DNA from 2 places in the Solibacillus sp. NPDC093137 genome. Region 2 is predicted to be linked to the other one. Evidence: riboswitches for the same ligand, from Rfam matches in the RefSeq annotation. Region 2 holds a riboswitch; the other holds the start of a gene.
What was found. Region 2 has a riboswitch for cobalamin ahead of ACQKN3_RS06535 (glutaredoxin family protein). Riboswitches for the same ligand answer to the same signal wherever they lie in the genome.
Positions count from the first base shown of each region.

Region 1: linked by a shared signal. The riboswitch ahead of cobT (nicotinate-nucleotide--dimethylbenzimidazole phosphoribosyltransferase) and the one ahead of ACQKN3_RS06535 (glutaredoxin family protein) in region 2 are both predicted to bind cobalamin.

Region 1 covers NZ_JBNNVH010000003.1:12,250-17,031, reverse strand. Annotated here, with positions in the region: gene ACQKN3_RS13105 (YunC family protein) at 1-246, shown strand, start outside; gene ACQKN3_RS13100 (hypothetical protein) at 366-677, opposite strand; gene cobT (nicotinate-nucleotide--dimethylbenzimidazole phosphoribosyltransferase) at 1,236-2,294, opposite strand; cobalamin riboswitch at 2,389-2,568, opposite strand; gene ACQKN3_RS13090 (MBL fold metallo-hydrolase) at 2,616-3,539, opposite strand; gene ACQKN3_RS13085 (4-aminobutyrate aminotransferase) at 3,555-3,896, opposite strand; gene ACQKN3_RS13080 (hypothetical protein) at 3,916-4,221, opposite strand; gene ACQKN3_RS13075 (hypothetical protein) at 4,221-4,445, opposite strand; gene ACQKN3_RS13070 (histidine kinase N-terminal 7TM domain-containing protein) at 4,591-4,782, opposite strand, start outside.
Region 2 covers NZ_JBNNVH010000001.1:1,265,110-1,269,891, forward strand. Annotated here, with positions in the region: gene ACQKN3_RS06515 (alpha/beta hydrolase fold domain-containing protein) at 1-144, opposite strand, end outside; gene ACQKN3_RS06520 (cobalamin biosynthesis protein CobN) at 365-793, shown strand; gene ACQKN3_RS06525 (ATPase) at 781-1,098, shown strand; gene dut (dUTP diphosphatase) at 1,138-1,575, opposite strand; cobalamin riboswitch at 1,747-1,929, shown strand; gene ACQKN3_RS06535 (glutaredoxin family protein) at 2,077-2,301, shown strand; gene ACQKN3_RS06540 (ribonucleotide reductase stimulatory protein) at 2,340-2,666, shown strand; gene ACQKN3_RS06545 (ribonucleoside-diphosphate reductase subunit alpha) at 2,663-4,396, shown strand.

The DNA of each region.
Region 1 (4,782 bases), on a different contig from region 2:
CAATTACCTAAAACAACATTGCTAACGATTTCGAATGAGCATGGGTACATTATGTGTGGTGCACTCGATGTTGGTCTGTTAAATGAAAAGTTGGCCGATCGCAAAATCATTGCGGGTCGTGCAGTAGGTGTTCGAACGATCGATGACTTACTAAAAGCGCCACTGGAATCTGTCACATACGAAGCGAGAGCGTACGGCATTGAAGAAGGCATGATTGGCGAAGAAGCTTTATTAAAAATGATTTAGTTACATTGTAAGTTCTCAGGTGATGAGCTCCACCCCAAAAAAAGTTCCATGCAAAAAACCGCTCTTTCAATTTCTTGAAAAAGCGGTCTATCTATTTTTATTGACGTGATTACGTACAATTAGATTGCTTTATTATAATAGGAAGCTTTTGACCCTTTACTTCTTTTCACAGCTAGAAGCTCTTCTAATTTTTGAATATATTCACGGTCTGCCGATATTCTTGTAAGGCTTGTTAATAAATATGGTCTTAATCCGGAATTGATTTTTTGGCAACGCGCAAGATTGATCAAATACTTGGCCATCTTAAATGACTTTAAGTGCGTATGTCCATTTTTAAATTCCTTCTTCGTATTGACGACCATAAATTCCTGCTTTCGCCCTTTATAAAAAGGAATAATAATAAACTCATCTTTTTTGAAAATTTGATTCATATTATCCTCATCCTTTTCTTGAATATATTCAAAAACGACCTTTCACATACGGAGAAATAGTGATCACCCCGTTCCTTTTAATGCCCCTCCCGCCTCTCCTTTTTATTGGTCTTACGTTTCCATACCCTATTTACCGCTTACTTTATTCCATGGTTGAATAAAAAAGCACTTTTTTAGGTATTATTAACAGTTCGGATATGTTTTTACATTTAATTAATATAGGATATTACAGAGGAAACGCATTTGACAGGACTATCGCTTGAATTTTACTGAATTTTCTGTAAAATAAAATCAAGTTCTATCCACTACTTGTAATGTTTTGCTCGCACACTACATTTACGAGGATTGGGTTGGGCTTTCTTTATCGTACCCTGCTTGGCAAAATAAACGATAAAGTTCCGCTTATTGGTATTTTACTGGTAAGATAAATGGAATAGACTGAAAAGCCGTACTTATTTTCCGGGAACACTTTAATTATAGAAAAAAGGCTACATTTAAAGTAATTGTTTCTTTTAATGTAGCCTTTTTATTGAATTTTATTATATGATTTTTTTTATTCTACTTGGCTACTAAAAGCGCTGCCGCTTCTTCCAACGTGACCATATTCGTAATCATCGAACAAGCCGCATCAAGAATCGGGAACGCTAATGCAGCACCCGATCCTTCTCCAAGTCGCATATTCATATGCAGCATCGGTTCCAGTCCTAAAAGCTCGGCCGCAATTTTTGCACCTGGCTCTTCCGATAAATGTGACGGTATCAAATATGCTTTCACATTCGGATTTAATTTATAGGCGATTAATGCTGAAACGGTTGAAATGTACCCGTCAACTACGACCGGCACACGGTTCGCTGCTGCTGCAAGGAAGATTCCTGCCATCCCGCAAATCTCCAGTCCGCCTACTTTCGCGACAACATCAATCGGATCATCCGCATTCGGCTCATTCAATGCAATTGCTTTTCGAATAACTTCGGCTTTATATTTAATGCCGCCAGCTCCGACACCTGCACCAAAGCCCGTTACTTCCAGCGGATCGCAGCCATGAAGTACCGAAAGCACCGCAGCACTTGGCGTCGTATTCCCGATGCCCATTTCACCTGTACCGATAAGATTGATACCGTTTTGGATCGCTTCTGTTGCGACTTCAATCCCTACTTCAATTGCCTGAATCGCTTCTTCTCGGGTCATCGCTGGACCTTTCGCCATATTGTCCGTCCCGTATTTCACCTTTTTAATAATGACCCCTGCGTCTTGAGGTAAGTCTTCTTTTACTCCGATATCTACCGGAATGACTTGTGCATTCGTGATTTTCGCAATCGTACACATTCCTGTCGTCCCTTTTGGAAAGGAAAGTGTTTGGAATACCGTTGTACCTTGCGGGTTCGGCGTTACCCCTTCCTCATATACTCCGTGGTCTGCAGCCATGACGATCATCGCTTTGTTATCGATTTTCGGCGCAAGCTCACCGGTAATTGTAGCAATTTGCATAGCTAAAGATTCGAGCTTCCCTAAGCTTTGAGGCGGTTTAGCTAATGAGTCTATGTACTGACGTGCTTTGTCTTCCATTTGTCGGTCGATTTCTTGAATTTGTTCAATTGTTTGCTGTAGTAATTTCATGTTTCGTTTCCCCCATTAAAATGAATTTTGACAATAAAAATAGCCTGCAGTTTATTCGATAACAAATAAACTACAGACATATCCAGTGTCTATAAACAGTAAGCATACTTAGGCAGGTCTCCTGGCTCAGATTCATGATTTCATAGCCCCTTCCCAGATTGACATCCAGTGGGCTTTGCTATGAAACTCCTCTATACAGTGTTGGGATTACGCTAAAGCTTTTCACTTTATTCCCTATTCTCCCTTAACGGGCACCTAATGCTTGATGAATTTAACATTACTTTACTTTGAACCTGTCTTCTCGTCAAGGGGTCTATGCATTCAGCTTCTATACGTCTCCCCAATCGACAACGTTTTCAGTTCCACCTCTTCCAAATCCGCGCGCTGCCAATGATTATGCAGCCGGTCAATCGCTTCTTTCGGTGTATCATCCGCCAGCATATAGGCACCGTAATGCATCGGAATAAACACTTTCGCTCCGACATCACAAAACGCCTGGATCGCTTCTTCCGGTGTTACGTGGGAGGCATGCATAAACCATTCCGGCTCATATGCGCCGATTGGCATTAGCGCTGTATGTATGTTGAAGCGTTCGCCAATATCTTTGAAGCCTCTAAAATACCCGCTATCTCCGGCGTAATAAATACTTTGCGCATCCGATGCAGTTTGCAATATGAAGCCGCCCCAATGCGAGGTATTCGTATCCCAAGGCATGCGTCTTGTCCAATGGTTTGCAGGAACGAAATGAATTTCAAGCGCACTTGATTCATGCTTGTCATACCATGATAGCTCGATAAAGTTATGCAACTTATGACGCTTCATTAAATAACCGAGCCCTTCTGGAATAAGAAACAATACGTTGGGATTTCGTTTTTTCAATTTCTTTAACGTCGGTACGTGCAGGTGATCGTAATGCGAGTGTGAAATGATGACAATATCAATGTCCGGTAATTCATCCAGCCGCAACCCCGGCTCTGCCAACCGTTTCGCTACACCCATCCAATTTGCCCAAACCGGATCCGTTAAAATATTGAGCCCTTCTTTTTGAATTAAAAAGGTCGAGTGGCCGATCCACGTAACGGACTGCTCCGTGCGATTACTTTTTAGAAACGCAATTTGCTTTTCCTCACACTGCGGTACTTCGTAATCGACAACTTTCTTTTGCTTTGATCGCTGCCATTTCAGGACATCTTTAAAAGTACCGAGCCGGTCATCTTGGTCTAAATTTGTAAAGCGTTTACTCATCGCAGCACTCTCCTATTAATAAAGGCTTAAATTCCTACGCTGATCACCCAGCTGTGGTTTCATTATTATCCTTGCAAAAAAGTAAACAAAAAAACTTAAAAAAGTCCCGAGTACAGTAAAGCTGTTTGATACCGGAATAGATGAAGCGATAACGCTCAAGATATTTAATGTGTAAAATACTATTACTCCAATCAACGCAACTGTCATCACTTTATTTTTTCTTGCCAATTGTTTTCGATACAGCGGGCTGCCAATGCCGTTCCCGCTATGCTTTGTCTCTTTAATTTGTTTAATTAAAGCATAAGTTAAACCTGCAATAATGATCCCAACTACTGCAAATCCAATCATATCATCCATTTCAATTTTCCCCGTTTCACTAATCTCCCAAATAAAACTCCTTTATTTTATACGGTAAGACTTTACTCATAATAATTCCTGCCAAAGCCAAGCCAATCAAAATCACTCCAATTTCCATAAGGTTTTTTAACCATGTGATTTCAATCCTATCCGTTATGTTGGATCCACCTATAATGATGAAAACAGCTCCCGCCCATGCCAATAAAAAACCTGCGCCAAATTGTAGCCATTCTTTTTTTGAAAGCTGTTTAAAAACCGCCCTATGCTTATAAAATTTCCGAGTCGCAAAGATTAATAATAACCCTGTTAGAATATATCCAATCATCACAATCCCCCTGTATCTTTTCCTTTTAAAAGTTTAATTGTCGCCCATAACGAGACGATGAACAGCAACAAAAATATGAAAAAAGAAATTCCCGCAAGCCATTTTGCAACGATCGACGGCTGATTAATATATAGCTGTATATTTTTAATTAAAAATCCTATAAACACGGTTTGAGCTAGGATTAAGCTAATACTTACAGAAATCGTCTTTGAATTCTGTGTCATACCCGCTCCCCCCTTTAGTTATTATTTTACTATGCTAACATATTCTCCTAAAACGAGGTAGTACAGAGTCCGGCTTATAAAACTTACAGCGCCCTTCAACAAATTAAAAAACCGGCATGAATTTCTCCATGCCGGTTTCCCCCTATCAACTAAGTACGCTCTCACTTTCCGCATACACTTTCACGCGGTTACGTCCTTCTTCCTTCGCAGCATATAAAGCGGTATCTGCCTTATGCAATAGCTGATACAGTGTTTCCTCTGTCCAGTCCACCACTTCCGCCACACCAATACTTAACGTAACTGAAAGATTCCCTGCTTCTGTCATGAGCGGTGCCTG
Region 2 (4,782 bases):
TTTGAATTTAGCATCCAGCTCATACGGTTTCTCATTATGTTTCATTGCAATAAAATTATCGAGCAAGCGTAAATCCATAAATTTCTTCTTTGTTCCGCGCAGTATTAAAAACTTCTCAAACAACACACTATGCACGCTTCGCATACAATGCCTCCCTTTAGCTCACATCCAATTTTTACAATTTCCCATTGTTATCAATTCGACTAAAATCGATTGATCCCCTTCTAAATGGTAAAACGTTTCCACTTATGCATATGCAAACTGAGTACCCGTTAGAAAAATCCCATCAGTGAATTCAATATATTCTGAAACTTTTTTCCGACTTAATCGTAAATTTGGTAATGAATTTAGAGGGGGAATGTTCATGCTTACCGGATTTTACAGTGCTCTTATCATTTTCACTTTATTATTTATCATTGCTGCTTTCTTTTTTATCCGGGAGTTTGTAAAAAAGAAAGTATCTCCCTTTAACTTGAATACAATTATGCTTGGCGTGCTGACGCTTTTTATGCTGATTGTTTCAGGAATTTACAGCTATGATTTTTATCATCTGCAAACAAGCGATCAGAAAACTGCTGGAGGGATTTGTGAAATTACTTTTGTAAACGGGCATGGGAGAAGTATTGATACGACTGAAGTGATGATTGAAGATAAAGTTTACAATATTAAGTCCAGTACCTACAAAGACTTCCCTGATGGGCGTTATCATTGTGAATTAACGTATCTACCGATTTGTGACGCAAATCGATATACTGACAAAAGACGAGAAAGGAGGCTAATATGGTTGAGTTAGATTTTTCAATTGTTTTGGCATTCATCTTAATTATGGTTTTAATTACGCCACTTGTATTATCTATCTACTACCGGAAAAAACCGAAAGTGGATAAAGGGTTGAAATTTGCCTATCATGGCCTTTCCTACCGTCGTAAATTCTTGCGCAACCTCTATTCCATTCCCATTTGTATCGTAGCGTTGGCCATTATTTATTGGGTGGAAGGATTCACTAATCTCTTTATATTTTTCTCCCTCTTTTTCATAGTATTATTTGGTATTCAAACTTCGTACAATTATATAAAGTGGAAAAAAGAAGAAGATTAAAACGCCTGAGTTCATTTATCTCGACTCAGGCGTTTTTCATTATTTCACTCCACTCGATCCAAAACCCTTATCACCGCGCTCCGAATCCGACAGTTCGTCCGTATCTTCAATAAAGACTTGCGGGACATATTGAACGACTAGCTGGGCAATGCGCATCCCCTTTTCAATCGTAAACGGTTCTTTTCCATGATTAATTAGAATAACCCCGATTTCACCGCGATAGCCTGCATCAATCGTACCTGGACTATTTAACACCGTAATTCCATGTTTCAATGCCAATCCGCTTCGAGGACGTACTTGCGCTTCTGTTCCTTCCTGCAGTTCGATTTGAAGACCGGTTTTAATTAATCCGTATTCCCCAGGCAGTAAAACTTTTTCTTCAACCGCACTTAAATCCATCCCCGCATCCCCTTCACGTGCCTGTTTCGGCAATACAGCATTCGGGTGGGTTTTCTTAATTTTTAATTGAATCGACATATTCAACCAACTTTCTCATTAATAAAATCTATTTACATGCAGTTATAACAAAACCATATTTTTTCTATATTTTCAATAGGGAGTTTTCTAGAATTCTTAATGGATTTATGTTATCTTTCTTTAGGCTCTTTACTTTTATGTTGTTAAAGCTTATACTCAATTCAACTATATATTGTGTTTTTTTATCACGGTACTACTAAATGTAGTTTAAAAGGGAAGTTTGGTGTGAATCCAACGCTGTCCCCGCAACTGTAAATGCTGACTGAAGACGAATAGACCACTGTGCAATGCATGGGAAGGTATGTCTGACGGATGAAGCAAAGCCAGGAGACCTGCCGCGTTAAAACTACGTACATTTCTTCGGGGAATAGGAAATGGAGGCGCTCTTTTACTCGTTTCCATTTCAAGCTATCCTGTTTTCCGGGATAGCTTTTTTTGTTTTTTCTCCATGACATGTGCACCACAATTACTAGTAATATTTAAATAGCGAGGGGTTCTATTATGAAACTTTATACGAAAACAATTTGTCCAAAATGCCTATGGGTAAAATCGGAGCTCGATGCTGCCAACTTGGAGGTCGAGGTTATTAATATTGACCATGATGAGAGCGCAAAACAAATAGTACTCGATGCAGGTTTTTTGTCTGTGCCGTTATTTGAAATCAACGGTGAATTTATCGCAGAGCCGACGTCAATTATCGATCGCATTTCTGAAATGACCGCATGATCATATTTGCTTCACGAACTGGTAATGTACGATCCATTGTGCAAAAACTCGGCTTGCCCGCAAAGGATCTGGCGGAAGTAGAGAAAATGGATGAACCGTATCTTCTATTTACGTATACGGATGGATTAGGCTCTGTTCCCCCTATCGTCGACCAGTTCATGACTGCGAACTCTGATCTATGCAAAGGAATTATCGTAAGCGGAAACCGTAATTTTGGTCATGCTTTTTTCGGCCGTGCAGGTGACCTTTTAGCTGCACAATACGGAATTCCGTTAATCGAAAAAGTGGAAATGCGAGGAACTCCGGCGAATTATGAAGCGATTACAGATTACTACTACTCCATTTGGAAAGAGGCATCGATATGAAACAATATTTAAAATTAAATAACGATATTCTAAACCGTTACCGTGCTACCGGTGAATTGGATCTGGCGAAAGACAAAGAAGCAACACGCCGCTATTTCCTGGAAGACGTGAATGTCCGTTTACGCTACTTTATCGATATCGAGGAAAAAGTGCGTTATTTAGTCGATGAAGGCTATTACGAAAAAGAGTTTTTGGAATTGTACTCGATGGACTTTATTAAACAAATGTACAAAAAAGCCTATTCCTACAAGTTCCGGTTTCCTTCATTCATGAGTGCTTCGAAGTTCTACGAAAGCTATGCGATGAAAAGCCGGGATGGAAAAGAAATTCTGGAAAAGTATGAAGACCGAATCGTCATTATCGCCCTGTATTTAGCACAAGGCGATGAAGCATTGGCTGAAAAGGCCATCGAAGCGGTAATGACTGCCTACCAGCCGGCAACCCCAACTGCCCTAAACAGCGGGAAAAAAGCGCGCGGTGAGCTAGTCTCATGTTTTAAACTAACGATGGACGATACGATGAACTCAATCGCTGAGAATATCGGCTATTGTCTTGAACTTTCCCGCTTAGGCGGCGGTGTCGGGGTAAACTTGACCGATCTGCGTCCGTTAGGAGATCCGATTAAAGGAATTTTAAACCGTGCGAGCGGGGTTATGCCTGTTGCGAAACTGCTAGAAAATTCGTTCTCGTATTCGAATCAGCTTGGCCAAAGAAATGGTTCCGGAGTCGTCTATCTAAATGTTTTTCACGGTGATATTGAAGCGTTTATCTCTTCCAAGAAACCAAATGCCGACGATAAAATCCGATTAGCTACATTATCTACAGGGATTATTCTTCCCGATATTTTCTTTGAATTAATGCGCCGCGATAAAGATATCGTATTGTTTAGTTCTTATGATATTTTCAAAGAATACGGCAAACGCATGTCGGAAATTTCGATTACGGAAATGTACTACGAATTTTTGGATAATCCAAACATCCGTAAACTGAAACGTTTAAACGCCCGTAAATTGTATACGGAAATTAAAAAGGCGCAATTTGAATCGGGTTACCCGTTCGAAATATTCGATGATAATGTCAATAACATCCACCCATTAAAGGAAATCGGGCGTGTGAAGATGTCGAATCTATGCACCGAAATTCTTCAGTATCAACAAACAAGCGTTGTTACCGATCAAAACGAGCCGAATGAATACGGCCTCGACGTTTCTTGTAACTTAGGTTCAATCGACATTCACGAAGCAACGAAAGTTCAGGACTTCGGCCAGCTTGTCGATACGGCAATGCGTCTTTTAACGAATGTTTCTACGATGACAGATATCGTCAACGTCCCTTCTGTATCCAAAGCCAACAAAGTGATGCACTCTGTCGGATTGGGTGTTATGAACTTGCATGGACACCTTGTACAAAGCGGAATCCGTTATGGTTCCAAAGAGTCGATTGAATTTATCGATGCGTTTATGGAAGCACTGAACTATTACTCGTTAAAAGCATCAATGGAAATCGCGAAGGAGAAGAACGAAACGTTTTATCGATTTGAGGAAAGTGATTATGCGAGCGGGGTTTACTTTGAATCTTACGTAAATAAAGAAGAAAAAGAACTTACACCTGAAGTGATTAAAGCACTTGGGGGTACACCGATTATTAATCAAAATATGTGGGATAAATTAAAAAAACAAGTTCAGAAATATGGATTATTCCATAGCTATCGACTGGCAATCGCGCCTTAACTGACTAGGGCTTTCATTGTTGTAAAACAGTGTCAAAACAAGTGAAATTGCTGGAAAGCCGTAAAGCCAAAAATACGACAACGTAATTGGAAACGATAAACGTGAACGTTGCGAAAGCAGAAAAAAATTTTTGGATAGCATAAGGTGAAAAAAAGCATATTTTGTGAGGTTAATTCTCGCTAATTATGTCCTAAGTGCCAATACAATCGGTAATCAGCAGCCAAGCATCTTTCTATGAGGTGAAGGTTCAACGACTATAATACTTGGTAGGCAAAAGCCTATATTGTATAGTCTACTCCCTTTTAAATATCAGGAAACTGAGGGTATTAAGGACAGGCAGTATTTCCTACATCCGCAGCTGTACGGCTTCCATCTCCCCTGTTACG